3 regions of the Streptomyces sp. NPDC020875 genome follow, and region 3 is predicted to be linked to each of the others. Evidence: riboswitches for the same ligand, from Rfam matches in the RefSeq annotation. Region 3 holds a riboswitch; each other region holds the start of a gene.

What was found. Region 3 has a riboswitch for cyclic di-AMP ahead of AB0G74_RS21115 (C40 family peptidase). Riboswitches for the same ligand answer to the same signal wherever they lie in the genome.
Region 1: another riboswitch for cyclic di-AMP. It lies ahead of AB0G74_RS10010 (M23 family metallopeptidase); the one in region 3 lies ahead of AB0G74_RS21115 (C40 family peptidase).
Region 2: another riboswitch for cyclic di-AMP. It lies ahead of AB0G74_RS25675 (LysM peptidoglycan-binding domain-containing M23 family metallopeptidase); the one in region 3 lies ahead of AB0G74_RS21115 (C40 family peptidase).

What each region holds. Positions count from the first base shown of each region.
Region 1 is NZ_JBFADP010000013.1:98,098-108,665, forward strand. Features, by position in the region: gene AB0G74_RS09995 (DNA topoisomerase IV subunit A) at 1-730, opposite strand, end outside; gene AB0G74_RS10000 (pitrilysin family protein) at 1,019-2,371, shown strand; gene AB0G74_RS10005 (pitrilysin family protein) at 2,368-3,765, shown strand; cyclic di-AMP (ydaO/yuaA leader) riboswitch at 4,214-4,378, shown strand; gene AB0G74_RS10010 (M23 family metallopeptidase) at 4,390-5,217, shown strand; gene AB0G74_RS10015 (GntR family transcriptional regulator) at 5,498-6,244, shown strand; gene AB0G74_RS10020 (HPr family phosphocarrier protein) at 6,606-6,887, opposite strand; gene AB0G74_RS10025 (GNAT family N-acetyltransferase) at 7,134-10,496, shown strand; gene AB0G74_RS10030 (DUF5998 family protein) at 10,554-10,568, shown strand, end outside.
Region 2 is NZ_JBFADP010000049.1:26,338-36,905, forward strand. Features, by position in the region: gene AB0G74_RS25655 (STM4011 family radical SAM protein) at 1-425, shown strand, start outside; gene AB0G74_RS25660 (tyrosinase cofactor) at 742-1,140, shown strand; gene AB0G74_RS25665 (tyrosinase family protein) at 1,157-1,981, shown strand; gene AB0G74_RS25670 (SGNH/GDSL hydrolase family protein) at 2,061-2,861, opposite strand; gene AB0G74_RS25675 (LysM peptidoglycan-binding domain-containing M23 family metallopeptidase) at 3,055-4,035, opposite strand; cyclic di-AMP (ydaO/yuaA leader) riboswitch at 4,041-4,200, opposite strand; gene AB0G74_RS25680 (tyrosine-protein phosphatase) at 4,668-5,480, shown strand; gene AB0G74_RS25685 (DUF6126 family protein) at 5,518-5,697, opposite strand; gene AB0G74_RS25690 (XRE family transcriptional regulator) at 5,843-6,478, opposite strand; gene AB0G74_RS25695 (aspartate aminotransferase family protein) at 6,568-7,998, opposite strand; gene hpnH (adenosyl-hopene transferase HpnH) at 8,228-9,250, opposite strand; gene AB0G74_RS25705 (1-hydroxy-2-methyl-2-butenyl 4-diphosphate reductase) at 9,256-9,909, opposite strand; gene shc (squalene--hopene cyclase) at 9,909-10,568, opposite strand, start outside.
Region 3 is NZ_JBFADP010000036.1:4-9,234, reverse strand. Features, by position in the region: gene AB0G74_RS21150 (hypothetical protein) at 1-196, opposite strand, end outside; gene AB0G74_RS21145 (class I SAM-dependent methyltransferase) at 258-989, opposite strand; gene bioD (dethiobiotin synthase) at 1,436-2,188, opposite strand; gene AB0G74_RS21135 (adenosylmethionine--8-amino-7-oxononanoate transaminase) at 2,197-3,495, opposite strand; gene bioB (biotin synthase BioB) at 3,488-4,786, opposite strand; gene AB0G74_RS21125 (8-amino-7-oxononanoate synthase) at 5,015-6,205, shown strand; gene AB0G74_RS21120 (ATP-binding protein) at 6,464-6,958, shown strand; gene AB0G74_RS21115 (C40 family peptidase) at 7,068-7,547, opposite strand; cyclic di-AMP (ydaO/yuaA leader) riboswitch at 7,551-7,712, opposite strand; gene AB0G74_RS21110 (hypothetical protein) at 8,061-8,381, opposite strand; gene AB0G74_RS21105 (ATP-dependent Clp protease proteolytic subunit) at 8,378-9,013, opposite strand.

The DNA of each region.
Region 1 (10,568 bases), on a different contig from region 3:
AGGCGTCGCGGACGCCCGCCAGTCCCACGATCCGGCCGCCGGTGGGCAGGTCGGGCCCGGGGACGAACCGCATCAGGGTCTCCAGGTCGGCGCCCGGATGACGGATCAGATGACGGGCCGCGGCGACGACCTCGCCCAGGTTGTGCGGCGGCATGTTGGTCGCCATGCCGACCGCGATCCCGGAGGCGCCGTTGACCAGCAGATTGGGGTACGCGGCGGGGAGCGCCACCGGCTCCCGCTCCTGGCCGTCGTAGTTGGGGGTGAAGTCGACCGTGTCCTCGTCGATGGACTCGGTCATCAACGATGTGGCGTCCGCCATCCGGCACTCGGTGTACCGCATGGCGGCCGGGGGGTCGTCGTTGCCGAGAGAGCCGAAGTTCCCGTGGCCGTCGACGAGGGGGAGCCGCATGGAGAACGGCTGCGCCATCCGGACCAGCGCGTCGTAGATGGACTGGTCTCCGTGGGGGTGGAGCCGGCCCATCACCTCGCCGACGACCCGGGCGCACTTGACGTACCCCCGGTCGGGGCGGAGCCCCATCTCGTTCATCTGGAAGACGATGCGGCGCTGGACCGGCTTCATGCCGTCCCGGGCGTCGGGCAGCGCACGGGAGTAGATGACCGAGTACGCGTACTCGAGGAAGGAGCCCTGCATCTCGTCGACGACGTCGATATCGAGGATCCGCTCCTCGAAATCATCGGGCGGCGGGGTTTTGGTGCTGCGGCGGGCCATCGCGGCTCCTGCTCCTTCACGGCCGGGCGGGGATCTGACGCCGACCATTGTGGACCGTGGCACCGACAACCCCGACCACCGGCCGTCGAACACGCCCGCGGCCCCCGGCCCGTCCGGCGGTCCGGGGCGTCCGCCGGGCGCACCCCGGGGCACGCCCGCGCACCGGGACTTCGCCCAGCGCGAACCCCGAAGGCGCCCGGAACTTCGCCAGGTGTCAGCCCGCTTGCATACAGTGGCAGTCCTGGGGGGACCAGCAACAGCAGCGCGATCGAAGGGACGTACATGCCCATGGGTCACACGGCCACAGAGCAGGCCGGTTCGGGCGGCCTCACAGCGACGGAGCACCGCCTGGCGAACGGCCTGCGCGTGGTGCTCTCCGAGGACCATCTGACCCCGGTCGCCGCGGTCTGTCTCTGGTACGACGTGGGCTCGCGCCACGAGGTCGCGGGCCGTACCGGCCTGGCCCACCTCTTCGAGCACCTGATGTTCCAGGGGTCGAAGCAGGTGCAGGGGAACGGTCACTTCGAACTGGTGCAGGGCGCGGGCGGCTCCCTCAACGGCACCACCAGCTTCGAGCGCACCAACTACTTCGAGACGATGCCCGCCCACGAGCTGGAGCTGGCGCTCTGGCTGGAGGCCGACCGGATGGGCTCCCTGCTGGCCGCCCTCGACGACGAGTCGATGGAGAACCAGCGGGACGTGGTGAAGAACGAGCGCCGCCAGCGGTACGACAACGTGCCGTACGGCACCGCGTTCGAGAAGCTGACGGCCCTCGCGTACCCGGAGGGCCATCCTTACCACCACACGCCGATCGGCTCCATGGCCGATCTGGACGCGGCGACCCTGGAGGACGCCCGCGCGTTCTTCCGTACCTACTACGCGCCGAACAACGCGGTGCTGTCGGTCGTCGGGGACATCGACCCCGAGCGGACCCTGGCCTGGGTGGAGAAGTACTTCGGCTCGATCCCCGGCCACGACGGCAAGCAGCCGCCGCGCGACGGGTCGCTGCCGGACGTCATGGGGCGGCAGCTCCGCGAGGTCGTCGAGGAGGACGTCCCGGCCCGTGCCCTGATGGCGGCCTACCGGCTGCCGCACGACGGCACCCGCGAGTGCGACGCCGTCGACGTGGCGCTGACCGTGCTCGGCGGCGGTGAATCGTCCCGGCTGCACAACCGGCTGGTCCGCCGGGACCAGACCGCCGTCGCGGCCGGGTTCGGACTGCTGCGGCTGGCGGGGGCCCCGTCGCTGGGCTGGCTGGACGTGAAGACGTCCGGCGGGGTCGAGGTGGCCGGGATCGAGGCGGCCGTCGACGAGGAGCTGGCCCGGTTCGCCGCCGAGGGGCCGACGCCGGAGGAGATGGAGCGGGCCCAGGCCCAGCTGGAGCGGGAGTGGCTGGACCGGCTCGGTACGGTCGCGGGCCGCGCCGACGAACTCTGCCGGTACGCGGTGCTCTTCGGCGACCCGCAGCTGGCGCTCACCGCCGTCGGGCGGGTGCTCTCGGTCACCGCCGACGAGGTCCGCGAGGTGGCCGCTGCCCGGCTGCGCCCGGACAACCGGGCCGTGCTGGTGTACGAGCCGGTGCCCGGCGCCGACGCGGAGAACGAGACCGACCACGACGCAGAAGAGGGGGCGGACAAGTGACCGACGCCGCCGAGCCGCTGACCACGATGGACTTCCACCCCCGGCCCGCCTCCGGGGTGCCCACCCCCTGGGCGTTCCCCGCCCCGGACCGCGGCACGCTCCCCAACGGGCTGACCGTGCTCCGCTGCCACCGCCCCGGCCAGCAGGTGGTGGCCGTGGAGATCAACCTCGACGCCCCGCTCGGAGCCGAGCCCGAAGGGCTCGACGGGGTCGCCACGATCATGGCCCGGGCCCTGTCGGAGGGGACCGACAAGCGGTCCGCCGAGGAGTTCGCGGCCGAGCTGGAGCGCTGCGGCGCGACCCTCGACGCCCATGCCGACCACCCCGGCGTCCGGGTGTCGCTGGAGGTGCCGGTCTCCCGGCTGCCGAAGGCCCTCGGGCTGCTCGCGGAGGCGCTGCGCGGTCCCGCCTTCGACGACGGAGAGGTCAAGCGGCTGGTCCGGAACCGGCTGGACGAGATCCCGCACGAGCAGGCCAACCCGGGCCGCCGCGCGGCCAAGGAGCTGTACCGCCGGCTCTTCCCGGCCGGGCTGCGGATGTCCCGCCCCCGGCAGGGGACGGAGGAGACGGTGGCCCGGATCGACTCCGCCGCCGTCCGGGCCTTCTACGAGGCCCATGTCCGGCCCGCCACCGCCACGGCGGTCGTGGTCGGCGATCTGACCGGGATCGACCTGGACGCCGTCCTCGCCGACACCCTCGGCGCCTGGCAGGGCGACGGGGCCGAGCCCCGGGCCCGGGAGGAGATCTCCGCCGACGACACGGGTCGGATCGTGATCGTGGACCGGCCGGGCGCCGTCCAGACCCAGCTGCTGATCGGGCGGATCGGGGCGGACCGGCACGACCGGGTGTGGCCCGCGCAGGTGCTCGGCACGTACTGCCTCGGCGGCACCCTCACCTCCCGGCTCGACCGGGTGCTGCGCGAGGAGAAGGGGTACACGTACGGCGTCCGGGCCTTCGCCCAGGTGCTGTGCTCCGCCCCCGACGGCTCGGGCGCGTCCCTGCTGGGCATCAGCGGCTCCGTTGACACACCCAACACGGGCCCGGCGCTGGCCGATCTGTGGACGGTGCTGCGGACCCTGGCGGCCGAGGGGCTGACGGACGACGAGCGCGATGTCGCCGTACAGAACCTGGTGGGGGTCGCGCCGCTGCGGTACGAGACGGCGGCGTCGGTCGCGGGCACGCTCGCCGACCAGGTGGAGCAGCACCTCCCGGACGACTTCCAGGGGCAGTTGTACGCCCGGCTGGCGCAGACCGGGACGGTGGAGGCGACCGCGGCGGTCGTCAGCGCGTTCCCCGTCGACCGGCTGGTGACCGTACTGGTCGGTGACGCGGCCGAGATCGAGGGCGCCGTCAGGGAGCTGGGGATCGGGGACGTCACCGTCGTCAAGGGCTGAACCGGCGGCCCGGCGGCGGAATCCGGGCCGACGGACAGCCGGACAGACCAATAAGACGGACCGACCGGCCCCGGTCCCGTACGCGCGCATCCGCGTACGGGACCGGGGCCGTGTCGTGCCCGTACGGAACCGGTGCCCGGTGCTTTCGTACGGGCACGGGGCGCGAGGGGCCGCCGGGAACGGGCCCGGGCCGTCCGGGCGGCGGGACCACCCGGGCCGGGGGCGGAAACCGGCCGGAGGGATCCGGCCGGGGGTGCAGACGGGCCGAACGGGTAACCGAAGTACGGCCGTCGCCCCCCGCCGCCCCGTCAGCTGTCCGTTTTGATGGGAAGTTGACCGACACGTGCTGTGGCATGAGCAACAAAGAGGGCTGTTTGTTTGGTGATCGACACGCGCCGCGCCTAGCGTCGGTCCGGCTGTTCGCAGGCAGGCGCCGCAACCGCGGCACGGACAGCCATCGCCGAGTCCCCGTCAGGCGCGAGCCCAGGGGAGCCGGGGACCCATGTTCCCCTTGGGGTGAATCGGAACCTTCGCAGCCCGCGGAGGAACCGTAGGAGACCTTCCTCTTCTCCGAACCCGTCAGCTAACCCGGTAGGCGAGAAGGAAGGAAAGGACCAGCCTTTCATGGCGTTCGCCCGATCCCACGGGAAGCACCGTGCCCCGAGCCGTGTGACGCGCCGCAGCGCGAGCCTCGCCGGAGCCGCGACCCTCGCCACCACCGGCGTCATCGGCACCTTCGCCGCCCCCGCGTTCGCCTCCGACAACGACGGCCGCGACCAGGGCCCCGAGACGGGCGGTCTGAGCGCCGAGGACACCGGCTCCATCCAGATCCTGGCCGCCGACGACACCGGCTCCCTGCGGACGCTCTCCGGCCCCGACACCCTCGCCTCCCAGGTCGCCGACCAGGCGCACGCCCAGAAGCAGGAGGCGAACGCCCGCGCAGAGGCGGAGGCCGAGGCCAAGAGGCAGGCGGAGGAGCGGGCCAAGGCGGAGCGCGAGGCCCGGGAGCGGGCGGCCCGCGAGGCGGAGCGCAAGCGGCTCCTCAACACCTGGACGTCGCCGGTCGCCGGTTCCGAGGTCACCACCTCGTACCGGGCCAACAGCTCCCTCTGGTCCTCCGGCAGCCACACCGGTATCGACTTCCACGCCTCCACGGGTACGAAGATCGTGTCCGTGGGCGCGGGCACGGTCGTCGAAGCGGGCTGGGGCGGCGCGTACGGCTACAACGTCGTGATCCAGATGCGCGACGGCTCCTACACGCAGTACGCCCATCTGTCGTCCCTCTCGGTCGCTGCGGGCGCGAGCGTGATGCCCGGCCAGGAGATCGGCCGCGCGGGCTCCACCGGCAACTCGACCGGCGCCCACCTCCACTTCGAGGTCCGGACCGGAGCGGAGTACGGCTCCGACGTCGACCCCGTCTCCTATCTGCGGGGCAAGGGCGTCAAGATCTGACACCCCCCGCCCCGGCGGACACCGCCCCCGGTCCGTCCGGGCGGGCTGTCCCCCTGTTCCTCCCGTGCCCCGGCGCCCCGCGCGCCGGGGCACGCGGCGTTCCCGGCCCCGCCCCGGCCGCGCGATACCGTACGGGCCGCCGCCGTACGGAATCGGCCGCCCTTGGCCGAAATGAACTGCCGGGTTATCGGGAACAGTCGGAATTCCCGATCGGCTGACATAGAGTCGGCCGGGAAATAAGAACCGCAAATGATTTCCCGGACCACGGCGGAGGTGCAGTATGCGGGTTCCCGCGCATTCGGTCTGCAGGGCGATTCGCGACGACATCGTCTCCGGCGTGTTCCGGCGCGGCGAACGACTCACCGAGGAACAACTCGCCCAGCGGTACGGAGTCTCCCGGGTCCCGGTGCGCGAGGCGCTGCGGACCCTGCGGGCCGAGGGCTTCGTCACCACCCGGCGCCATGCCGGGGCGTCGGTCGCCGAGCCCACCGGCCGGGAGGCGGCCGATCTGCTGGAGATCCGTACGCTGCTCGAACCGCTGGCCGCGGCCCGGGCCGCCCGGCACCGCACGGAGGGCCATCTGCGGGTACTGCGCGGACTGGTCCGGCTGGGGCGGGAGCGGGCGGCCGGTGACGGCCGGGCGGGGGATCCGCGGGCGCTGGACGCCTGGTTCCACGACACCCTCGCCGAGGCGTCCGGCAGTCCGGGGCTGATCGCGCTGCTCACCCCGGTCCGGCGGAAGATCGCCTGGATGTACCTGGTGGAGTCGGCTCACGGACGGTCCGCCGAGTGCTGGGCCGAGCACGGGGCGATCGTGGACGCGGTGGGCCGCGGTGACGCCGAGCGGGCCCGGACCCTGACGGCCCTGCACACGGAGCGCGCCGCCGGGCTCCACCGGCTCCGCGGGCCGGGCGCCCCGGACGGCGCCCTCGAACGGCCGCCGGTCCGGGGTCGCCCGCAGGCGAGGGGGCGGTCGGCGGCGGGCACCGGCCGGGCAGCCCGGGTGGGGGTACGGGGGCCGGTCTGAGGCGATCGCGCCCCGGCCGGGAGCCGCGGCGAATCGGCACCGCCCGGCCCCGCGGGGGCGGGCGGCGGACCGCAACATTTCGGCAACACGGAATGCGACCGCATTTAACACGGCTCCCGTATAAAGGAGTCGTGCCATATTTCCGATGGCCATTCCCGATGATTCCCGGCGACGACTCGTGGCCGGGTCGGATGTTTTCGCCATTCGTACGGTTCGTGCGGTGAAAACACATCAGGCGCTGATCCCCGGGCGGGGGATCAGCGCCTGTGAATTCCGGGAGCGCCGGTTCGGCGGGAATTCCGGAGCGCGCCGGAGGCCGTGGCGGAGCCGGACGGCCGGACGCGGGAGTCGCGGAGTCGGCTCAGACCGTCTCCGGCAGCTCCTCGAGTCCTTCGGCGACCAGCTTCGCCAGGCGGTCGAGCGCGGCGTCGGCACCCTCGGCGTCGGAGGCGAGCACGATCTCCTCGCCGCCCTGGGCGCCCAGGCCGAGCACGGCCAGCATGGAGGCCGCGTTCACCGGGGAGCCGTCGGCCTTGGCGATCGTGACCGGAACGCCGGAGGCCGTGGCGGCACGGACGAAGATGGAGGCGGGACGGGCGTGAAGGCCCTCGGCCCAGCCGACGTTGACGCGGCGCTCAGCCATGGTGTTGCCCTTCAAGTAATCAGTGGTTGTCTAGACCAGTTCCCGGTCAGTGTCTCACGACGCCCCGGGTGCTCGTGCCGACCGCTGGGGCGCGGTCGTGCCCCCCAGAGTGCCCCGCCGGGGCGTCCGTCGCGAACCATGGCCGGGACGTGTCGCGGCGGCGGGCGCGGGGGCCGGTGGGGCCGGTGAGTACCGGTGAGTCCCCATGAGTCCCGTGTCGCGGAGCCGCGCCGTACGCTTTCTGCCATGCAGACCGAACGGGGTGCCGAACGGGAGAACGGGCGACCGGATTCCGGCGGGTCGGACGTCGGCCGGCCGGGGGCCGGGAAGCCCCCGACCAGGGAGTCCTCGGCCGGGTCCGGGTCCGGGGCCGCGCCCGGTCAGGGGCCCGGGGCGGACGGCGACGGCGCGCCGGAGCACGCGTATCCCGATCACTGGGAAGCCGACATCGTGCTGCGCGACGGCGCGACCGCCCGGATCCGGCCCATCACCGCCACCGACGGCGAGCGGCTCGTCGACTTCTACGAGCAGGTTTCGGACGAGTCGAAGTTCTACCGTTTCTTCGCGCCCTATCCTCATCTCTCCGCCAAGGACGTCCACCGCTTCACCCACCACGACTTCGTGGACCGGGTCGGGCTGGCCGTCACCGTCGGGGACGAGTTCGTCGCGACCGTCCGCTACGACCGCATCGACCGGCACGGGCGGGCCGCGAGCGCGCCCGCCGACGCAGCCGAGGTGGCGTTCCTGGTCCAGGACGCGCACCAGGGGCGCGGGATCGCCTCCGCCCTGCTCGAACACATCGCGGCGGTGGCCCGGGAGCGCGGCATCCGGCGGTTCGCCGCCGAGGTACTGCCCGCCAACAACAAGATGATCAAGGTGTTCCGGGAGGCCGGGTACACCCAGCGCCGCAGCTTCGAGGACGGCACCGTCCATCTCTCCCTCGACCTCGAACCGACCGCCGAGTCCGTCGCGGTCCAGCGCGCCCGCGAGTACCGGGCCGAGTCGCGTTCAGTACGGCGGCTGCTGGCGCCGCGCGGTGTCGCGGTCGTCGGGGTCGGACGAGCACCGGGCGGACTGGGCCGTACGGTGCTGCGCGATCTGATCGCGGGGGGATACACGGGCCGGGCCTACGCCGTGAACCGGGCCTTCCCGGCCGACCGGCTCGACGTCGACGGTGTGCCCGCGTACCGCTCGGTCACGGAGATCACCGGCTCGGGCGTCCGTCCGGGCGCCGGGACGGACCCGGCGGCCGGTGGCGGTACCGCCGGGCCGCCGGTCGATCTCGCGATCGTCGCGGTACCCGCCGAGCGGGTGCCCGAGGTGGTCGCCGACTGCGGTGAGGCCGGTGTCCGGGGCCTCGTCGTACTCAGCGCCGGATACGCCGAGACCGGCGCCGCCGGACGGGCGCGCCAGCGGGAGCTGGTCAGGCAGGCGCGTTCGTACGGCATGCGGATCATCGGCCCGAACTCGTTCGGGATCATCAATACGGCGGACTCCGTACGTCTGAACGCGTCCCTCGCCCCGCACGCCCCCGCGCCCGGCCGGATCGGGCTCTTCACCCAGTCCGGTGCGATCGGTATCGCGCTGCTGGCGGCGCTGCACCGGCGGGGAGCCGGGGCGGCCGGGCTCTACGGCCCCGGTGGTACGGGTCCCGCCCGGCCCACCGCCTCCGAGGACCCGGCCGGGCCGACCGCCGCCGCCGATACCGCCGCCGCCCTCGCCGGACCTGTCGGCCTCGCCGGATCTGCTGGCCTGGCCGGACTCGCCGGGCTTGCCGGACTCTCTACATTTGTGTCGTCCGGCAACCGCGCCGACGTCTCCGGCAACGACATCCTCCAGTACTGGTACGAGGACCCCGATACCGATGTCGCCCTCCTCTATCTGGAGTCCATCGGCAATCCGCGCAAGTTCACCCGGCTCGCCCGCCGGACCGCCGCCGTGAAGCCCGTCGTCGTGGTCAAGGGCGCCCGCCACAGCGGCAGCGAGCCCCCCGGCCACGCGGTCCCCGCCCCCCGGATCCCCGACGCCGCCGTCGACGCCCTGCTCCGCCAGGCGGGTGTGATCCGGGTCGACACCGTCACCGAACTCGTCGACGTCGGCCTGCTGCTCGCCGGGCAGCCGCTGCCGCGCGGGCCGCGCGTCGCGATCCTCGGCAACTCCGAATCCCTCGGTCTGCTCACCTACGACGCTTGTCTCGCCGAGGGCCTGCGCCCGCTGCCGCCGCTCGATCTCACGACCGGCGCCGCGCCCGCGGACTTCAGGGCCGCCCTGGCCCGGGCGCTGGCCGCCGACGACTGCGACGCGGTCGTGGTCACCGCGATCCCCTGGGTACGGGAGAACGGAGCGACCGACTCGGGCGACGGGGGCGACCTCGCGGCGGCCCTGCGCGCGGCGGCGGCCACCGCGCCCGCGAAGCCGGTCGCGGTCGTCCAGGTCGAACTCGGGGGCCTGGCGTCCGCCCTCGCGGCGGCGACCGGCACCCGCCCCCACCCACCCGCGCCCGGGCCCGCCGCCACGGACGCGGCGCCCGAAGCCCCGGCGGCCCACCCCGGGACGCCCGGCCCGGCCGAGACCGGTCCCGCGGCCGGTCGTACGGCTGCGTCCGCTCCGGCGCGCTCGGGCGACACCCCCGGTCCCGCCGCCACGGACACCGCCCCCGAAGCCCCGCCCGCCGCCCCTGCCGAAGCCAGTACCGGTACCGGGACCCCCGCCCCCGGCCCGGCCGTCGAAGGACCGCCCCGGGGCATCCCCGCCTATCCCGCCGCCGAGCGGGCCGTCCGCGCCCTCGCCGAAGCCGTCAAGTACGGGCAGTGGCGGCGTGAGGCGGCCGAGGGCGGCAAGGTGCCCGAGTACGAGGACATCGACGAGGGCCGGGCCGGGGCGGTGATCGCCGGGGCGCTCGCCGACGACACCGGTCCGCGCGGTATCACCCTCGACGCCGGGGACACCCGCGCCCTGCTGGCCGCGTACGGCATCCGGGTCCGCCGGGCCCTGCCCGCGCCCGACCCCGACGCGGCGGCCCGGGCGGCCGAACGGCTGGGCTATCCGGTCGCCCTCAAGACCACCGCACCCCATCTGCGGCACCGCTCCGACCTCGGCGGTGTCCGGCTCGACCTGGGCGGCGAGGCCCAGCTCCGCCGCGCCTACCGGGAGCTGACCGAACTCCTCGGCAAGCCCGTCGAGCTGCGCCCGGTCGTCCAGGCCATGGCGCCGCGCGGGGTCGACACGGTCGTCCGGGCCGTGGTCGACCCGGCCGTCGGCCCCTATCTCTCCTTCGGGCTCGCGGGGGTCGCGTCCGAACTGCTCGGCGACACCGCCCACCGGCTCGTCCCGGTCACCGACCGGGACGCGGCGGGCCAGATCCGGTCCATCCGGACCGCCCCCCTGCTGTTCGGCTGGCGCGGTTCGGCCCCCGTCGACACGGCGGCGCTGGAAGAGCTGCTGCTGCGCGTATCACGACTGGTCGACGATCACCCGGAGGTCGTCGGAATCAGTCTGGAACCCGTCGTCGTGGCGCGTGACGGCCTCTCCGTCCTGGGCGCCTCGGTACGGCTCGCGCCCACCCCCGTCCCCACCGACCTCGGCCCCCGCAGACTTCCCAGCTACTGACCACTCCCCGACACCACCGAGCGTTCCCCACCCCCCGGGGCCCGTAGGATGGACCACATGGCGAAGACCGGT
Region 2 (10,568 bases), on a different contig from region 3:
AGCACCGCGAGGACGCCCTGCGGCTCCGCGCCGACCTTCCGGAGCAGGTCTATCTCTGGGTCAACGCGGCGGAGGGCCGGACTTACGAGGACGCGGAGGCCGACGCCTGGACGGCGGTCGACCCGCTGTTCCCGTACAGCAGACGCCCCCACCGCTCGGCGGGGCTGCCGTGCCGGACGGGCGAGTCGGTGATCTCCGTCGACGGCGAGGGGACGGTCCGGCGCTGTCATTTCGTCCGGGCCGAGCTGGGCAATCTGTACGACGGCTCCTACCGGGCGGCGCTCCGGCCGAGGGCCTGTCCGCTGGCGCTCTGCGACTGCCATATCGGCTATGTCCATCTGGAGTCTCTGCCGCTGTACGACGTCTTCGCCGGTGGCGTACTCGAACGGATCCCGGCCCCGGGGATCTCACCATCCGGGACATAACCCCCGGAAGCGTGGCCCGATTTCCGGCCATGTTCCGATCATGGGCGGGACCTCCGGCATCGCCTCACCACCGAAGGATCTTCATATTTGCCCCGCCTTCACGACAGAATCTTCACCACAGTGGGCGACGGCTCCTGGCGCCGGGCACCGAGAAGCACCGGCTGCAACGCGATGACCTGCGAAGACATGACCCAATGGCAGCCAACCGACCTCGGCGGCCTACTGCGAAGCCGAAGGCCCGGGTAGTCATGGCCGCGGCGCTTCCGGGACATCCCCGGGGCCGCCCTCCACCACCATTCCAGGAGGTCGTTTCGTCATGTCCAGATTCACCCGACGCCAGGTCATCGGGGCCGCCGCAGGCGCCGCCGCGGGCACGGCACTGATCGGGGTCGCCACCGCGACCGCCGTCGGTTCCTCCGGCGGCCACGGCTCGCACGACGTCGCCAAGGGACTCGGCTCCTTCGACGAGGTCTTCCAGGGCCGCCGGATCCAGGGGCTGCCCGCCGAGGGACACGCCGCCAAGTCCCATGCCGCCCACGGCGGCTACCGGGTTCTGATCGACGGCCGTGAGCTCCACATCATGAAGCACGACAAGTTCGGCTGGAGCAGCGCGATCAACCACTACTCACGGTTCAAGACCCCGCTCGACGCCGCGCGGGCCGCGGTCGAGAGCCTCAAGGGCGCCCAGGTCGTGCCGTTCATGTCCGCCGTCTGAGCCGGGAGCCCCTGAGATGACCGTACGGAAGAACCAGGCGAGCCTCACCACCGCCGAGAAGAAGAAGTTCACCGACGCCGTGCTGGAGGTGAAGCGAATAGGCGTCTACGACCAGTTCGTCGAGGCCCACCGGCTCCGCTTCGCCCTCGATATGAACACCAGCGTCTACGTGGGCCACTTCGGCGCGTCGTTCCTGCCCTGGCACCGCAAGTACTTGATCGACTTCGAGTCCGAACTGCAGAAGGTCGACCCGACGGTGTCGATCCCCTACTGGGACTGGACGGTCGACAACACGGCCTCCTCGTCGCTCTGGGCCCCGGACTTCCTCGGCGGCACCGGCCGTGCCCAGGACGATCAGGTCATGGACGGCCCGTTCGCCCACTCCGGCGGCAAGTGGAACATCACCGTCGGGGTCGACACCGGGGTGTACCTCCGGCGCGCCCTCGGGTTCTTCGTACCGACCCTGCCCACCGCGGCGCAGGTCGCCGACGCGCTGACCCTGACCACCTACGACTCCGCCCCGTTCCGGGACGGTTCGACGGGCTTCCGGGCCCGGCTGGAGGGCACGGACGGCTACTACAGCATGCACAACCGGGTCCACAGCTGGGTCCGGGGTCATATGGAGGGCGCCACGTCCCCCAACGACCCGGTGTTCTGGCTGCACCACGCCTATGTCGACAAGCTCTGGGCCGACTGGCACGCGCTCCACCCGACCAGCGCCGAGTACCTGCCCAGCACCAGCACCACGGGGGCGGTCGCCCTCAACGAGAACATGGCGCCGTGGACCAACACCACACCGGCCAGCCTGCTGGACCACACCCAGTGGTACACCTACGCCTGACGGTCCCGGCGTGACCGGATGACGGGATGACCGTGTCCGAGGGCCCGCTCCCGGTACGGGCGGGCCCTCGGACACGGCGTCACAGCGGCAGCAGATCGGGCCGCTTGGCCTCCACATGGTCGCCGGAGCTCTCGCCCCGCAGTCGCCGCCCGATCCACGGCGCCAGATACTCCCGGGCCCAGTGGATGTCGTCGCGCCGTACCTCCAGCGTGCCCCGCAGCGGGGTCGGCGGCCACGGCTGGTCGGGGTCGGCCGGGATGTCGAGCCCCAGTACCTGACCCGCCCGCAGGGCGACCCGGGTATGCCCCTCCGGCGACAGATGGAGCCGGTCGGGGTCCCAGGCCCGGCGGTCCTGCACGGACCGGAGCGACCACAGGTCCAGCACCGGACAGTCGTAGCGGTCGGCGATGGCCCGGACATGAGCCGTATAGGTCGCGATCTTGCCGCGCAGATGGCGCAGTACCGGGATGTCACGGGTGTCGAAGCCGGTGGTGACCAGGACGGTGCCGACGGCCCCGGTCAGTTCGGCGACGGCCCGTTCGAACCGCTCCGCCACGTCGTCCGGGTCGCTGCCCGGGCGGATGATGTCATTGCCCCCGGCGCAGAACGACACCAGGTCCGGGGCGAGCGCCCGCGCCCTGGGCACCTGCTCCGCCACGATCTGGTCGAGGAGTCGGCCGCGTACGGCCAGATTGGCGTACCGGAAGGTGCCTTCCGGTACGCGGTCGGCGAGCAGTACCGCGAAGCGGTCCGCCCAGCCGACGTAGGTTCCATCGGGTCCCGGGTCCCCCACGCCCTCGGTGAAGCTGTCACCGATCGCCGCGTACGACCCGATCCCGCCGGTCATCACTGTGCTCGAATCGTCTGCCACGGCAACCATCCTCCCCTCGGGGATGTGACCTACGCGACCGTAGGGAGGGGTTGACGGGCCGTGATCTATCACACCGTGATCCCGCGACCGGCCGGGAATACACCGCGTCCCCCACGACAGGGGTGTCGTGGGGGACGCGGTGGCCGCTCCGGACGGGCGGTCCGGGGCGCGGGACGAGCCGGGTTCAACGCGCTCGGCGGGCTCAGAGGTTGACGCCGTGGCTCCGCAGATGGGCGACGGGGTCGATGTCGGAGCCGTAGCCCGGTCCGGTACGGACCTCCAGGTGCAGATGCGGGCCGCTGGAGTTGCCGGTGGAACCGGCGAGGCCGATCTGCTGTCCGCCGCTGACGGTCTGGCCCGCGGCGACGGAGAGGGAGGAGAGATGGGCGTACTGCGAGTAGGTGCCGTCGGTGTGCTTGATGACGACCTCGTTGCCGTACGCGCCGGCCCAGCCGGCGGAGACGACGGTGCCGGGGCCGATGGACTTGATGCCGGTCCCGGTGGGCACCGCGAAGTCGACACCGGTGTGGTAGCCGCTGGACCACATGGCGCCGGAGGCGCGGTACGGGGTGCTGACGGCGCCGTCGACCGGGGCGGACCAGCCGCCGGTGGCCGGGGCGGACTCGGGGGCGGGCTCCGCGGCGGCGGGCTCGGCGGCCGGGGCGGCCTGCTTCGCCGGGGCGGGCTCGGCGGCGGGGGCCGGGGCGGTGGCCCGGGCGCCGTCGCGGGAGGCGCGGTCGGCCTTGCCGGTCTCCGCCTTCTTCTCGGCCTTCGCCGGCTTCTCGCCGGTCCCGGACTGCGGGCGCTCGGCACCCTCGCCGTTCAGGGTGAGCTTCAGACCGGGGTGGATCAGGGACGGGTCGTCGCCGACGGCCGTACGGTTGTCGGCGTACAGCTGCTGCCAGCCGCCCTCGACATCGCGCTCGACGGCGATCTTGGACAGGTGGTCACCGGCGACGACGACATAGGTCGTGGCTCCGGCGGCGGTCTTCTCGGCGGCGGCCGGGGTCACCTGGGCGGCCGGGGCGACGGCGGCGGTCACCGGGGCGGCGGGTTCGGCGGCGTGGGCGCCGGTGGCCCCGATCAGGGGCAGGGCGATGGCGGCTCCGCCGGTACCGGCGGCGACGATGCCGCGTGTGATGACCGTCGTCCGGGGACGGCGGTGCTTACCCTTTCCGGGCATGGCGCGTTTCCTCTCCGGCGCCTGCGAGGTGAGCTGTCGGGTTCGGGCTGGAGTTGCCCGGCCGCGCCCGTCGGGCACGGCTTCACCCCGAGCCGTCCGGTCGCCCGGATCGGCGTACTACCTGGGTCCCCCGCTCCTGCCACGTGGTTCGGGTGAAGGAAAGTCCGGGCGGCGGCAGGATTCGGCGGTCCGTCCGGAGTTCGGCGACCGTAAACCGGCCATGTCGCCAGGAACAAGCCAAGCGGTACGGCAGCGACCGGGGTCGATCTTGCGGGGGCGCCGGAGCCGGTCACCCTCCGTGGAGACCCCCGGGCCAACTCCCCACCGCCGGGGGCGTCCCGCCCGGCGGCCCCCGCCACACAACGTCACGATTGTGATCCTGCTCATGAGGAGCGCCCATCTACCCATGAGGCGGGGCATGTTCGACGAAGCACCTATTGGGCATGAATACGGACAGAACCCTACGATCCTCTGCCGGTTCGGCCGTTCTCCGGCCCGGCTCCGGCACCCTCGCGGCACCACTCAGGACCGGTCCGACAAGAAGATCGCCCGACGGAACCGATGTCGTATCGTCGGGTTCACGCCACCGTCGGCGTCCGGGCCGACGGCAGTGACGCCTCAGGGAGCCCTCAGTGACGCAGCAGGTGCCGCAGGTTCCGTCCACCGAGCCCGAGCTGGCCGGGGTCCGCAACTTCCGCGACGTCGGCGGCATGCCGACCGGCGACGGGCGGACGGTGCGCCACGGACGGCTCTACCGCAGCGGCCATCTGGCTCATGCCACCGGAAGCGACACCGCCTTCCTCGCCGGTCTCGGCCTCCATACGATCTTCGACTTCCGCAACGCGGCCGACATCCGGATCGAGGGCCCGGACGTGACCCTGCCGGGGGTGCGGAATCTCAATCTGCCGCTGAGCGATCCGGCCGACGGCGCCGAGTTCTGGCAGGTGGTCCACCGGGGCGATCTGCCCCAGCTGCGGTCCCTGCTGGCGGACGGCCGGGCGGCGGACCGGATGGTGGAGTCGTACCGGACCCTGATCACGGGCCGGACCGGCGAGCACGGGCGGGTCCTGAGGGCCCTGGCCGAGGACAGCGTCCCGGCCTTGATGCACTGCGCGGCGGGCAAGGACCGGGCGGGTCTTTCGATCGCGGTGGCGCTGCTGGCGGTCGGGGTGGAGCGGGAGGCGATCGAGGCCGACTATCTGAAGTCCAACGACCCGCACCGCCGCTATCTGGTCCGGCGGGCCGACGACGCGCCCGCCGGGACGTCCGGCGAGGTGATGGAGCTGCTGAGCCCGCTGTTCGACGCGCGTCCGGCGTATCTGCGGGCCGCTTTCGACACCATCGACTCGACCTGGGGCGGGACCGAGGAGTATCTGTCCCGGGGGCTGGGCCTGGCCCCGGAGACCCGGGACCGGCTGCGGGAGCGGCTGCTCACCACGGCCTGACCGGCGGCGCGGCGGCGCCCCCGACCGGGGCCCGCGACTACTTCGCGCCGACCTCGAAGAGGAGATAGAGGAAGCCCGCGAAGACATGTCCGGCGACGAGATAGGCGAAGAGCCGGATCCAGATCCCCTTGGGGAACTTGCCCTCCTCCTTGCGCTCCCGGACGGGACGGTCGGCGGGGAGTGCCGCACCCTCGCCCGCGGTGGGGTTCTCGACCATGACGGCCTCTGCTTTCTCCGGCCCGGGGCCGGGGCTGTCCCCCGGCCGGGCCGGGAGGGGTTCCCGGCCGGTCACCGGGACCGGTCGGGCGGTTCTGACGGTCGTCGGGGGCCGGGCGGCGAAGCCGGACCGGCACGGGGCGCCGTCAGAAGTGCGGATGGAAGATATCGGGGCTCTGGAGCAGCGTATGGACGAAGATCATCTCTGCTCCGTCCCTGGTCGCGGCGGTGATCCGGTGCGGGGTGAGGGAGTCGTAGTGCGCGCTGTCACCGGGTCCCAGCTCGTGCACGGTGTCGCCGAGCGACAGCCGGACCCGGCCGTCGAGGACATAGAGCCACTCCTCGCCGGGGTGCTGGCGGACCAGCTCGCCCTGGGCGCCGTAGGGCACGATCAGCCGTAGCGACTGCATCGCCCGGCCCGGCCCGCCGACCTGGTGGTACGTCCACCCGTCGGCCTGGGACGGCTCCCGGCTCCCGGCCCTGATCACCGGGTCGTGCTCCGGCGACGACTCCCCCAGCAGCTCGGAGACTGTCGTACCGTAGATCCTGGCGAGACCGAGCAGCATCGGCAGCGACGGCTGGCGCCGGCCGGTCTCCAGCCGGGAGAGATGCGCGGGCGAGAGCCCCGCGCGATGGGCCGCGGCCTCCAGGGTCAGTCCGCGCCTGCGGCGCAGATCGCGGAGCCTGGGCGCCACGTCGGGCAGCGACTCCGGCTCGTCCGGCGGCCCGCCGGGCGCCGTGGATCGGGGGTCCGGGGGGTGGCCCCCGGGAGGACTCTGCATGAGTCCATTGCGCCAGGAAAATGCCTCTGAGGCAACTTTCTTGCCCCAGAGGCAAAAACTTCTCGGACGTATGGCCTTCGAACTGATGGTCAGCGCTGTGCCATGGCCTGTTTGACCAGGGTTTTCCCGAAGTCCCAGAGCAATCCGCCCCCGCTGTGGGCCTCGTCCATGACCGCAGTGAAGGCGGTGACGAAGCGGTCCACCTCCGGCTCGCCGATGATCAGTGGCGGAATCAGCTTGATCACTTCCAGATGATCGCCGGAGACCTGGGTGAGGATCCGGTGCTTGTGCAGCAGCGGTACCACCACCATCTGAGCGAAGAGTCCCTTGCGGGCGGTCTGGAGCATCGCCCAGCGGCCCCGCAGGGCGAGCGACGAGGGGCGGCCGAATTCGATCCCGGTCATCAGGCCCCGGCCGCGGACATCGGCCAGGAACTCGTACCGGTCCACCAGCCCGGCCAGCCGGGTACGCAGCAGATCGCCGGTGGTCCGGGCCCTGGCCACCAGCTTCTCGTCCTCGATCACCGAGAGCACCGCGAGCCCGGCGGCCATGGCCTGGGCGTTGGAGCCGAAGCTCGCGGAGTGCACCAGGACCCGGTCCATGGCGGAGTAGACCTTCTGGAAGATCCAGTCCTTGCCGAGGGTGGCGCCGACCGGGACGTAGCCGCCGGAGAGCGCCTTGGCGACACAGATCAGATCGGGTTCTACCCCGGGTTCGTGCTGATGGGCGTAGAAGTCGCCGGTCCGGCCGAGGCCGGTCTGCACCTCGTCGGCGATCAGCAGCGCCTTGTGCCGGTGGAGCAGTTCCGCGGCGGCCGGCAGATAGCCGGGCGGGGCCTCGTACACGCCCTTGCCCTGGACGGGTTCCACCACGAGGGCGGCCACATCGCCCCGGCGCAGCTCCCGCTTCAGCGCGTCGAGGTCGCCGAGGGGGACGGCGGTGTCGGGGAGGAGCGGGGCGAAGCCGTCGCGGAAGCCCGCCTCGCCGTTGACGGAGAGGGAGCCGGTGGTCAGCCCGTGGAAGGCGTGGTCGCAGTAGAGGACCCTGGGTCTGCCGGTGGCGCAGCGGGCGAATTTCAGCGCCGTCTCCACGGCTTCCGTACCGCTGTTGGAGAAGAACACCCGGTCCAGATGGGGGCTGTACGCGAGCAGTCGCTCGGCGAGCAGTCCGGGCAGCGGCTGGCAGTCGAAGCGGGTGAGGTCGGCCAGGGACGCGTCGAGTACGTCGTGCAGGGCCTTGCGGACGACGGGGTGGTGGCGGCCGAGGCCCATCACGCCGAAGCCCGCGAGCATATCGAGATAGTCGTGGCCGTCGGCGTCCCAGAAGTAGGCGCCTTCGGCGCGTTCGTAGACCCGGTCGAAGCCGATGGTACGGAGCATCCGGGGCAGTTGGTGGTTGAGGTGCCGGGTGTGCAGGGCGTATCGCTCGCCCCCGCGTTCGGCGAGCAGCCGGTTCAGGTCGAAGCCGCCGTCCGGGTGCGGGGGGTCGGCGGCCGTCCGGTGCTGCGGTGGCTGGGTCATGTCGTTTCGGCTCTCCTCGGCTGCCGGTGCGGTGTCGGCGCGGCGCGCGCCGGTCCCGGTGTCGTTCGGTCCCGGCCGGATCCGGTCCGGGTGTCCGCCCCGGGTCGGCACGGCCGTCCTGTCGGCGTACGGCGGTCCGGTCGGCGGTGGCGGCGGGGGTACGGGCCGTACGCCGGTCCCGCCGCCACCCGCCGCTCCGGGCCACCCGGGCCCGGGGCGGGTGTGCCGGTCAGCCCCGGTTGCCGGTGACGGTCTCCCGGGCGGCCCGCAGCGACTCCTTGAGGGAGCCCATGGTGGCCAGGACGGCGGTCGGTTCGTAGCCGCAGTGGGCCATGCAGTTGGCGCACCGCGGGTCCTTGCCCCGGCCGTACTTCTCCCAGTCGGTCTCCTCAATCAGCTGGCGGTAGCTGGGGACGTATCCGTCGCTCATCAGATAGCAGGGCCGCTGCCAGCCGAAGAGGGAGTAGTTGGGGATCGCCCAGGCGGTGCAGGGGAAGTCCGCCTTGCCTTCGAGGAAGTCGAGGAAGAGCGGGGAGTGATTGAGCCGCCAGCGGGCCCGGTTGCCGCCGGAGAACGCCTTGCGGAACAGCTCCCGGGTCTGTTCGACGCCGAGAAAGTGCTCCTGGTCGGGCGCCTTCTCGTAGGCGTAGGCCGGGGAGATCATCATCTCGTCGACCCGGAGGTCGTCATTGAGGTAGTTCAGGACCTCGATCACGGTCTGCGGGGTGTCGGTGTTGAAGAAGGTGGAGTTGGTGGTGACCCGGAAGCCGCGCCGCTTGGCCTCCTCGATCGCCGCCACGGCCTCGTCGAACACCCCCTCCTTGGCCACGGACTCGTCGTGCCGTTCGCGCAGTCCGTCGATGTGCACGGCGAAGGCGAAGTAGCGGGAGGGGGTGAACTTCTCGATCTTCTTCCGGAGCAGCAGGGCGTTGGTGCAGAGGAAGACGTACTTCCGGCGGGCCACCAACTGCCGGACGATCTCGTCGATCTGCGGATGCATCAGCGGTTCGCCGCCCGCGATGGAGACCATCGGGGCACCGGACTCCAGGACCGCCCCGACGGCCTGGGCGACCGGCATCCGCTGCTTGAGCACCCCGGCCGGGTGCTGGATCTTGCCGCAGCCCTCGCACTTGAGATTGCAGGCGTAGAGCGGCTCCAACTCGACGATGAGGGGGAACTTCTCCCGCCGGCGGAGCTTCTGTTCGAAGAGATAGGTCCCGACCCTGATGGACTGACGGAGCGGCATGACCATCTGGCTCACCTCCTGGGGAGCGACAAAGAACGGTGCCATTCATGAAAAGCGGGAAGTACGGCACGAAGAACACGGATGGCTGATATTCCACCGCGTACCGTGCCAATACGGACTAGTTCATGCTCCGGGGCGTCCACGACCACCCGGACGGCGGCAACCGGACGGGGCCCGGCCGCCAGCGCGCCCCGCAGGGTGGCCGCCGACTCCATGTCGACGGCGATCGCGCCGGTGGCCCGCAGTTCGGCCCGCTCGGGGCCCCGGACGACATGGTCGGATCCGGTCAGCGGGCCGGTGTGCACCCGGCGGCCCGGCAGGGCCCTGGCGACCGCGTCGGCCAGCCGGGCGGTATCCGTACAGGGCGTCGCCGTGCCGTCGATCCTGGTCTCGTCGGCGATCACCAGATCACCGGGGTGCATCCCGGCGGCGAGACCGGCGCAGAACCCGGACGCCACCACGGCGGCGTCCCGCAGCGGGCCGCCGTCCAACGCGGCCCGGACCGCGCGTTCCGCGTTGACCGGGCCCATCCGGGTCCGCAGTACGGTCACCGGGCCCCGGGCGCCCCCGTGGTCGCCGCCGCGCAGGGCCAGCCGCTCGATGCCGAGCGCACAGGCGATCAGCAGCGGCGCCCCGGGGCCTTCCGGGGCCGCCGGGCGGGCCATCAGCTCCCCTCGCCGCCGGTCGGGGCACCGGCCGTCACCGGCCGCGCGCCGGTGGCCGCCCGGCCCGGGACCGGCTCGCCGTGGAGATAGCGCCCCAGGGCGGTCAGCGGGAACACCTGCCGGTACAGGTGGTAGTTGATCGAGAAGTCCCAGGGGAAGCCGGTACCGGTGAAGTACGGCTCGTCCCAGCCGCCGTCCTCCCGCTGGGTCCCGGCCAGCCAGCGCACCCCGCGCGCCACGGACTCGCTCTCCCGCTCCCCCGCCGCCAGCAGCGCCAGCAGCGCCCAGCCGGTCTGGGAGGCGGTCGATGCGCCCTTGCCGACCCAGTCGTCGTGGTCGTACGAGCGCAGGTCCTCGCCCCAGCCGCCGTCCGGGTTCTGGACGGACCGCAGCCACGCGACGGCCCGCCGGACCGCCGGATGGGACGCCGGGATCCCGGCGGCGATCAGGGCCGGGACCACGGAACCGGTGCCGTAGAGGTGATTGACGCCCCACCGGCCGAACCAGGCGCCGCTGGGCTCCTGGTGGGAGAGCAGCCAGTCGATGCCGCGCCGGGCCCTGGGGTGGTTCGCCCGGCCCTCGTACGCCAGCATCTCCACCACGTGCGCGGTGACATCGGCCGACGGCGGGTCGATCACCTCGCCGAAGTCGCAGAACGG
Region 3 (9,231 bases):
CCATGGAGGTACTGACGGCCCGGGCCGTCGGATCCGACTCCTGGAGGAAGTCGGCGCCGATGGACGAGAGCGTCTTCGTTCTCCGCCAGTAGATCCAGTGGCGAGCCTCCATCCACAGCAGCACCCGGTCCGCGAGCAGGGCGGCCGAGCCCGCGGCGGCCAGTCCGCCGGTCGTCCACAGCACGGTGGTCAGCACATCCGCCCAACGGACGGGCCCCGTACCGGGGTTCCCCGTTCCGCCGTCCGGACGGGAACGGTCAGCCGGGCGTCCCCGGCTCCCCGCCGGGAGCGGCGCCCCGGCCCTCCGGGCCCGGAGCCGGGAACGGACGCCGGGCCACCCCCAGCACACACGCGGACGTCGGCAGCCGCTCGCCGCCCTCGGGCACCGTCAGCCGGCGGTACGCGCCCAGGTCGAACCCCGCCTCGTCCAGCGCCGCCAGGGTGTCCCGCGAGGTGTGGCAACCTCCGAAGAGCCGGGGCCACACCGTCGCGTCCAGGGCCCGCTGCACCCGGACCATCCCCCGGGACGAGGCCGGTCCGTGCTCGAAGAACCTCAGCTCACCGCCGGGCCGCAGGACCCGGTGCAGCTCCGCGAGGGCGCGCGGGACGCTCCGTACGGAGCAGAGCACCAGCGACACCACGGCGGCGTCGAACGCCTCCGACTTCACCGGCAGCGCCTCCGCCGTCCCCGGCACCACGTCGACCGGTACACCGGCCCGCCGCGCCGCCTCCAGCGCCAGCCCCCGCAGGACCGGCTCCGGCTCGATCGCCACGACCTCCGAGACGGCCCGCGGGTAGTGCGCGAAGTTCAGACCGTTGCCCGCACCGATCTCGATCACCCGGCCGGAGAGCCCGGCGAGCAGTTCACGACGGTGGTCCACGATCCCGGCCCGGGTGTCGAGCCGGGTACTGAGGCGGGCGTAGAACCGGGAGAAGACGGGGTGGTGCACGCCGTCCCGGGACGGCGCGGACGTTCGGCGCACGGTCATCGCGGGCCTCCTCGGCGGGCGGGCGCGTCAGCCCCCATTCTCCTCCGGTTCCGGTACGGGACACCACCACGGGTCGCCCCGCGCCGGTTCGGGGCGCCGGGTCACGGCCCGGCGCCGCCCGGGCCGGGTCGTCGAAATCGCGCCCGGCCCGTGGCGCCCGGCACGCGCGTTCTCCCCCGTAGCCCTTCGGGCACGGTGAGGTCCTCCCGGGGCGGAGCCCAGAGGGCGTGCCCCCCCGGCGTTGTCGGGATGTCCCGAGTACGTCCCGTACGAGGGAAACCGCCCCCCCTGGCTCCGCCGGGGGACCCCACCGCCATCGCGACCGTACGCACCGGACGCCGCGGGCCCCGCCCTTCGGGCGGACGGCGCCATTTCGACGACACGGCCTACGGACCGGAACCGCCGCGGGACCCGCCCCTGGGCGGCCGGGGCCGCCGCCCTGCGGCCTATTCCGCGGCCGTGAAGGCCACGTCGAGGCCCGCGGTGAAGGCCGCCGCGTCCCACACCCCGCCCAGTTCCGGGGCCAGCCACCGGGCCGCGCGGTCCCGGAACACCTCGGGCGGGAGCGTGCCCGCCCCCTCGGGCACCGCGCCCAGCAGCGGCGCGTCCGCGACCACGGGGAGATCGGTCAGATTGCACCGTGCCGCCAGATCGGGGTCGTCCGGCCAGCTGCCCACGACGACCCCCAGCGGCTCGACCCCGCGGGCCCGCAGCGCCTCCGCCGTGAGCGCGACACCGTTGAGGGTGCCGAGCCCGGCGGGTGCCACGATCAGTACCGGCGCGGCCAGCAGTACGGCGACGTCTGCCAGGGTGCCGCCGTCCGGGTCGAACCGGACGAGCAGCCCGCCCGCGCCCTCCACGAGTACCAGTTCGTGTTCGACCGCCGCCTTCGCGACCGCGTCCGCGGCGTCCCGGGGCCGTACGGCCACCGCTCCCGCCCGCCGGGCGGCTGTCGCCGGAGCCAGCGGCTCCGGATAGCGCGCCAGTTCGACGCCGCGCACCGGGCCCGCCAGCCGCGCCACCTCGGCCACATCACCGGGCTCACCGGGCCCGACTCCGGTCTGGGCCGGTTTCACCACCGCCACGCTCCGCCCGCGCGCCCGCGCGAGCGCCGCGATCGCGGCCGTGACCACGGTCTTCCCGATCTCGGTGCCCGTCCCGGAGACCACCACGACCGCCGGGTCCGTACCGTTCCGCATCGCGCCCCTCATCCCGCCGTCGCCGCCGCCACGACCGCCTCGCACAGGGTGCCGAGGTCCTCGTCGTCCATCACGAACGGCGGCATCACATAGACCAGATCGTTGAACGGCCGCAGCCAGACACCGGCGCGCACCGCCGCCGCCGTGGCCGCCGCCATGTCCACCGGGTGGTCGAGCTGGACCACCCCGATCGCGCCGAGTACCCGGACGTCGGCCACCCCCGGCAGCTCCGCCGCGGGTGCCAGCCCCTCCCGCAGCGCGCCCTCGATCCGCTTGACCTCGAACGCCCAGTCCTGGTCCAGCAGCAGCCCGATCGAGGCGTACGCGATCGACGCCGCCAGCGGGTTGGCCATGAACGTGGGGCCGTGCGCCAGGACCGGGAACTCGCCCCGGGAGATCCCGTCGGCGATCCGCGGCGTGCAGAGCGTCGCCGCCATCGAGACGTAGCCGCCGGTCAGCGCCTTGCCCAGACACATCACATCGGGACAGACCCCGGCGTGCTCCGCCGCGAACAGGGTGCCCGTACGGCCGAATCCGGTCGCTATCTCGTCGAAGACCAGCAGGACGCCGTGCTCGTCGCACGCCTCCCGCAGTACCCGCAGATAGGCCGGGGAGTGGAACCGCATGCCGCCCGCGTTCTGCACCACCGGCTCCACGACGACCGCGGCCACCTCGTCGGCGTGCTCGGCCACCATCTCCCGCAGATGGTCCGCGTACGACGCGTCGTAGTCGTCGAAACCGGACGGCGGCGCGTCGGCGAACAACTGCTCGGGCAGCACCCCGGACCAGAGCCGGTGCATCCCGCCGCCGGGGTCGCAGACCGACATCGGCTGCCAGGTGTCGCCGTGATAGCCGCCGCGCCAGGTCAGCAGCCGCCGCTTCGCGGGCCGCCCGGCCGAACGCCAGTACTGGAGGCACATCTTCACCGCGACCTCGACGGAGACCGATCCCGAGTCGCTGAGAAAGACATGGCGCAGCGGCTCGGGGGTGATCTCCACCAGCCGGGTCGCGAGCCGAACGGCGGGCTCGTGGGTGAGCCCGCCGAACATCACATGGCTCATCCGGTCCAGCTGGCCGCGCGCGGCCTCGTTGAGGACGGGGTGGTTGTAGCCGTGCAGCGCCGACCACCAGGACGCCATGCCGTCGATCAGCTCACGGCGGCCGTGTACGGGCTCCGCGAGCCGCAGCCGTACGCCGGACGCGGAGGAGACGACGAGCGGGTCGGTCCGGCCGGGCATCGGGGCGTACGGATGCCAGACATGGGCCCGGTCGAGCGCCAGCAGTTCCGGGACCGGCAGCTCAGGCATTGGGGGCCACCTCGGTGCCCGCGCCCCGGCGGCGTACCGCCACCAGATCGGGGCGCGGCCGTGATCCGGCGCCGGGCGCGTCCGCCTCCGTACCGTCTCCGGCACCCCCGGCATCCCCGGCCCGCTCGGTGCCTCCGGTGTCCGCGGTCACGTCGGCTTCGGCGGACGGGCCGCAGACCGAGCCGCATCCGGCCGCCCCGCCGCAGCCACCGGCCGCCTCGCCGGTAGCGGCGGCGTCGGCCCCGGACGGCGCATGGGCGTGGGACCCGCCGCAGCCCCCGGCGGCGGCCCGGTGCGGCGGCAGTGTCGTCGTCCCGGCGCCCTCCACCTCGAACCCCGCGTCGGCGATCATCTCCAGATCGGCCCGGCCCGCCTGCCCCTCACTCGTCAAGTAGTCGCCGAGGAAGACGGAGTTGGCGAGATGGAGCGCGAGCGGCTGAAGGGTGCGCAGATGGATCTCCCGGCCCGCGGCGAGCCGTACCTCCACATCGGGGCAGACGAACCGGACCATCGCCAGGATCCGCAGACAGCGCTGCGGCGACAGATGCCACTCCTTCGCCAGCGGGGTGCCCTCGAAGGGGATCAGGAAGTTCACCGGAACGGAGTCCGGATCCAGCTCCCGCAGGGCGAAGACCACATCGACCAGGTCCTCGTCCGTCTCACCCATCCCGGCGATCAGCCCGGAGCAGGGCGAGAGCCCGGCCGTCCGCGCCCGCCCGACGGTCTCCACCCGGTCCGCGTAGGTGTGGGTGGTGGTGATGTCCGCGTAGGTCGCCTCGGAGGTGTTCAGATTGTGGTTGTACGCGTCGGCGCCAGCCGCCCGCAGCCGCTCCGCCTGCCCGTCGGAGAGCAGCCCGAGACAGGCGCAGACCTCGACGTCCTCGTTCCGTTCCTTGATCGTCTCGATGGTGCGGGAGACCCGCTCCACATCGCGGTCGGTCGGACCCCGGCCGCTCGCCACCAGACAGACCCGCTTGGCGCCGCCCGCGACCCCGGCGGCGGCCGCTTCGGACGCCTCCTCCGGCTTGAGCCAGGTGTACTTGAGGATGCCCGCGGTCGACCCCAGCCGCTGCGAGCAGTACGAGCAGTCCTCGGGACAGAGCCCCGACTTCAGATTGACGAGATAGTTGAGTTTCACCCGCCGCCCGAACCACTGGCGGCGCACCCGGCCCGCCGCGGCCACCACATCGAGTACGTCGTCGTCGGAGGTCGCCAGAACCGCCAGCGCCTCGTCCCGGGTCGGCGGCTCGCGCCGCAGCCCCTTCTCCACCAGCCTGTCGAGAAGCTCCATGGCGCCGATCCTGGCGTACCGGACTCCCCCCGGGAAAGTCGGAATCTCACAACAGACCGCCGACGAAGTGTGTGTATGACCACATGTGGAGCCGGGGCGCACCCGGTTAGCCTCTGTGAGCTGCCTACAAAACGAACTGGTCGACGGCGGACGCCGGAGCGGCGCCCGCGCGGCGGCCACGACCGCCCGGCGGCGGAACCCACGGGAACGAGCGGGGGAGCGCGACAGATGCCCGATGACCCCTTCGGCTGGCTCGACGACGAGTCCGCGCGCCGGGAGCGCGCCGGGCTGGTCCGCGCGCTCCGGCCGCGCACCGCCGACCCGGAGACGCTCGATCTCGCGGGCAACGACTATCTGGGCCTCACCCGGCACCCCGAGGTGGTGGCCGCCGCCGCTGCCGCCGCGCACCGCTGGGGCGCGGGCGCCACCGGCTCGCGGCTGGTCACCGGAAGCACCACCGCGCACGCCGCCCTGGAACGCGAACTCGCCGCGTTCTGCGGCTTCGAGGCCGCCCTCGTACTGGCCTCCGGCTACGCCGCCAATCTGGCCGCCGTCACGGCGCTCGGCGGACCGGGGTCCCTGATCGTCTCGGACGCCGCCAACCACGCCTCGATCGTCGACGGCTGCCGGCTCGCCAGGGCCGAGACCGAGATCGCCGCCCACGGCGACCCCGCGGCCGTACGGAAGATCCTCGACGCCCGCCCCCGGTACCGGGCGCTGGTCGTCACGGACGCGGTCTTCTCAGTCGACGGCGACGCGGCACCGCTGGCCGAACTCGCCGCGATCACCGCCGAACGCGGTGCGGCGCTCCTGGTGGACGACGCGCACGGGCTCGGCGTCCTCGGGCCCGGCGGGCGCGGTACGCCGTACGCCGCCGGGATCGCCGGAAACCCGGGCGTGGTGGCGACCGTGACCCTCTCCAAGTCCCTCGGCAGCCAGGGCGGCGCGGTACTCGGCCCGGCCCGGGTCATCGCCCATCTGGTCAACACCGCGCGGACGTTCATCTTCGACACCGGACTCGCCCCGGCGGCCGTGGGCGCGGCCCGGGCGTCGCTGCGGCTGCTGGCACGGGAACCGGGCCGCGCCGACCGGGTCCGCGCGGTCGCCGCCGAACTGTACGCCCGGCTCACCGGGGCGGGGCTGACCGCCGCGCGCCCCGACGCGGCGGTGGTGTCGGTACGGGCACCCTCGCCCGAGGCCGCCGTCCGCTGGGCCGCCGACTGCCGGACGGCGGGGCTCCAGGTGGGGTGCTTCCGGCCCCCGTCGGTTCCGGACGGGGTCTCCCGGCTCCGGCTGACCGCCCGGGCCGATCTCACGGACGAGCAGATCGCCGCGGCGGTCGCCACCGTGATCGGCACCGCGCCGCCCGAGGCCCTGCCTCCGGGCCGGACACCCGTCCGCCCGGCTCCGGAGCGCTGAACGGCGCACCGAGGCCGGACATTTGCGTATGGGTATGGCTAAAAACGGTCTTGCGTGGCAGAGTTCACCGCTTCGGGCGACAGTTGTCCACAGATCTTGGCGGATCGTGCCTGCGGCGGCAGGATGAGGGCAGTCCGACGCTCGGTGCCCCGCCGAAGCCGTCCGAGCGGCCCCGCCCCGGGCCGCCGGGAGCCGGGAGACCGGGACGTCGGAGGCGCGGCCGAGGCACGGCCGCGGCTGGGAAGGGACGGCGTCGCCATGGCGGATCTGCTGGAGAGTTCGATCACTCTGCCGAGCGACCCCGGGTCGGTGTCCGTGGCGCGCGGACATGTCACCGAAGTCGTCGCCGAGTGGGGGCTGCCGCCCGGTGGGGACATGGCCGACACCATCCGGCTGATCGTCTCCGAACTGACGACCAACGCCGTCCAGCACACCTTCGGCCAGTCGCCCACCTTCACCGTCGATCTGCTGCTGGAGCGCGACGAGGAGCTGAGGATCGGGGTGACGGACAGCCATCCCCGCCGGCCGCAGCGGCTGCCCGCCGCGGTCCGGCAGGACAACGGGCGGGGGATGGTCATCGTCCGCAGCCTCACCGCGCACAGCGGCGGCCGGCTGACGGTCACACCGACGCCGGACGGCGGCAAGACCGTCTGGGTCGCCCTGCCGTGGGCCCCGACGGCCCGGGACGGCGCCGACCGGAACCAGAGCCGGAACCAGGGCCGGGACCGGGGCCGCGGGCCCGGTGAGCCGTAGGCACCGGCGCTCCGCCGCCCGGGCGGCGCCGGGGCACCCAGGACGCGCGGCGGCCCCGGAGGAGGATCCCCCCCCCGGGGCCACTACGCGGCTCAGCTCCGCCGGAGCGTCACTTGACGCGCCCGTACGACACGCTCTTGGTCCAGATCTTGTCCAGCTTCACCCAGGAACCCCGCTTGGGCGAGTGCCAGATCTTCCCCTTCCCGGCATATATCCCGACGTGGTAGACCCCGCCGCTGCCGTGGAAGAAGACCAGGTCTCCGGCCTGGCGCGACTTCACCGAGATCTTGCGGGTCTTGTTGTACTGCTGCTGCGCGGTCCGCGGGAGCTTCTTCCCTGCCTGCTTGTACGAGTAGACCGTCAGCCCCGAGCAGTCGAAGCGGGACGGGCCCGCCGCGCCGTACTTGTACGGTGCCCCCTTCTTGGACGCGGCGACCTTCAGAGCCTTGCCCGCGTGCGCCGTGGCGGCGGCCTGCGCCTCCGGCGTACCGCCCGGTACGACCATCGAGGCACCGAGCGCCGCGATCGTCAGGGCGGACACGGTGCCCGCCCGGCCGAGCAGGGACGGGACGTTCATCTGCGCACTCATGCGCAACCCTTCGTCAGCCGCCTGTGAAGGATGACCTGTCGGGTTCGGGCGGACGAAGGTGCCCGGCCGCTGGCGCGGCTTCACCCCTAGGGACTTCCGGATCGATCGCTCCGGCCGTCCCGTACTGCCTGGGTCCTCCACTCCTGCCGAATGCACTTCTGTCGACCAGTCATCCGGGACAGCGGCAGGACTCGGCGTCCGCCCGGACCGCCCCGCCGAGGTGACGGGGGCTTGTCGTCCCACGGATCTTGACCCATCAAGTGCCGGATTTCGAAGCCAAAACGGCGATATGTGAGTTTCGCCACGAATGCGCCGTTCGTATGAATCGGGCCGGCGCGGCGCGCCTCCGTGGACACCCGAAGGGTCGCTCACCAGGCCGGGGATAGGACTTTCCGTTAGCGGGATCGTCGGCCCGGCGCAACTCGACCGTAGTCGTTACCCGCGGTTCGACTCCACCGATCGAGGGAGGAGTTATCCCACTCGAACGGCGGTTGACGGACGGCCGACGGGGCGTCAGTGCGACGGCGACTTCGGGATCGTGACCCGGAATGTCCGCCTTTCGCCGTCGAGTACGCGCAAAGCCTGCGCGAGAGTCGCGGTATGCAGCTCGCTCTCGCCCCGGCGATGCATCAGCGTCAGGGCGTCCCGGAGCTCGATCGCCCGCGCCACCAGCGCCTGAGCGGCCCGCAGGGCGCCGTACGTATGTTCCGAACGGGCCGGATTGATCCGGCCCACCAGATCGGCGACGGCGAGATAGGCATCGAGCAACTCCCCCTCGGCACGGGTGAGCGCGGGCAGCGGCGGAAGCTCGGGACGGGGTACGGCAGGGGTCATCGCGAGCCGCCGGGCCCAGAGCTCTTCCGGCTGCCGATCACCTGGTCCACCAGGCCGTACTCCTTCGCGCCCGCCGCGTCCAGGAAGAGATCGCGCTCCAGATCGGCCGCCACCCCCCGCTCCGTCCGGCCGGTGTGCCGGGCCAGCACCTCCGTCGCCACGGCCCGTTGGCGCAGCAACTCCCGCGCCTCGATCTCCAGATCGGACGGCATCCCCCGCATCGGCTCGTCGAGGGCGGGCTGCCGGAGCACGATCCGCGCCCCCGGCAGCGCCATCCGCTTCCCCGGCGCCCCGGCCGCGAGCAACAGGGCTGCCGCCGCGGCGACCTGGCCGATACAGGTCGTCTCCACATCGCAGGTGATCACCTGCATCGTGTCGTAGACCGCCAGCGCCGCACTGAGCGAGCCGCCGGGGGAGTTGAGGTAGAGGGCGATGTCCCGGTCCGGGTCGGCGTGTTCGAGATGGAGGAACTGGGCGATCGCGTCATTGGCCGCCGTGTCGTCCACCGGGGTGCCGATGAAGATGATCCGCTCCTCCAGCAGCTTGCTGTACGGATCCATGGTCCGGACGCCCCGACTGGTCCGCTCGGTGAGCTGGGGAAGGACATAGCGGGCGGCGGGACGGCTGGTCATGGCGTACCTCGTTCCTCGGGGCCTGTCGTCTGTAAAAAATGTACAGGACGTACAGTTCGTCAGGAGGTGTCGACCGGGAATCCCCGAACGAATCCCCTGGTCGGAGCGGAGATTTCGCCCTCGGCGAGCGGCGGCGGCCGACCCGGTTCGCGTACGGCCCCGGCGGGGGGGGGGGGGGCGGCGGCCCGCGGCGGCGGGCCCCCCCGCGCCCGAACACA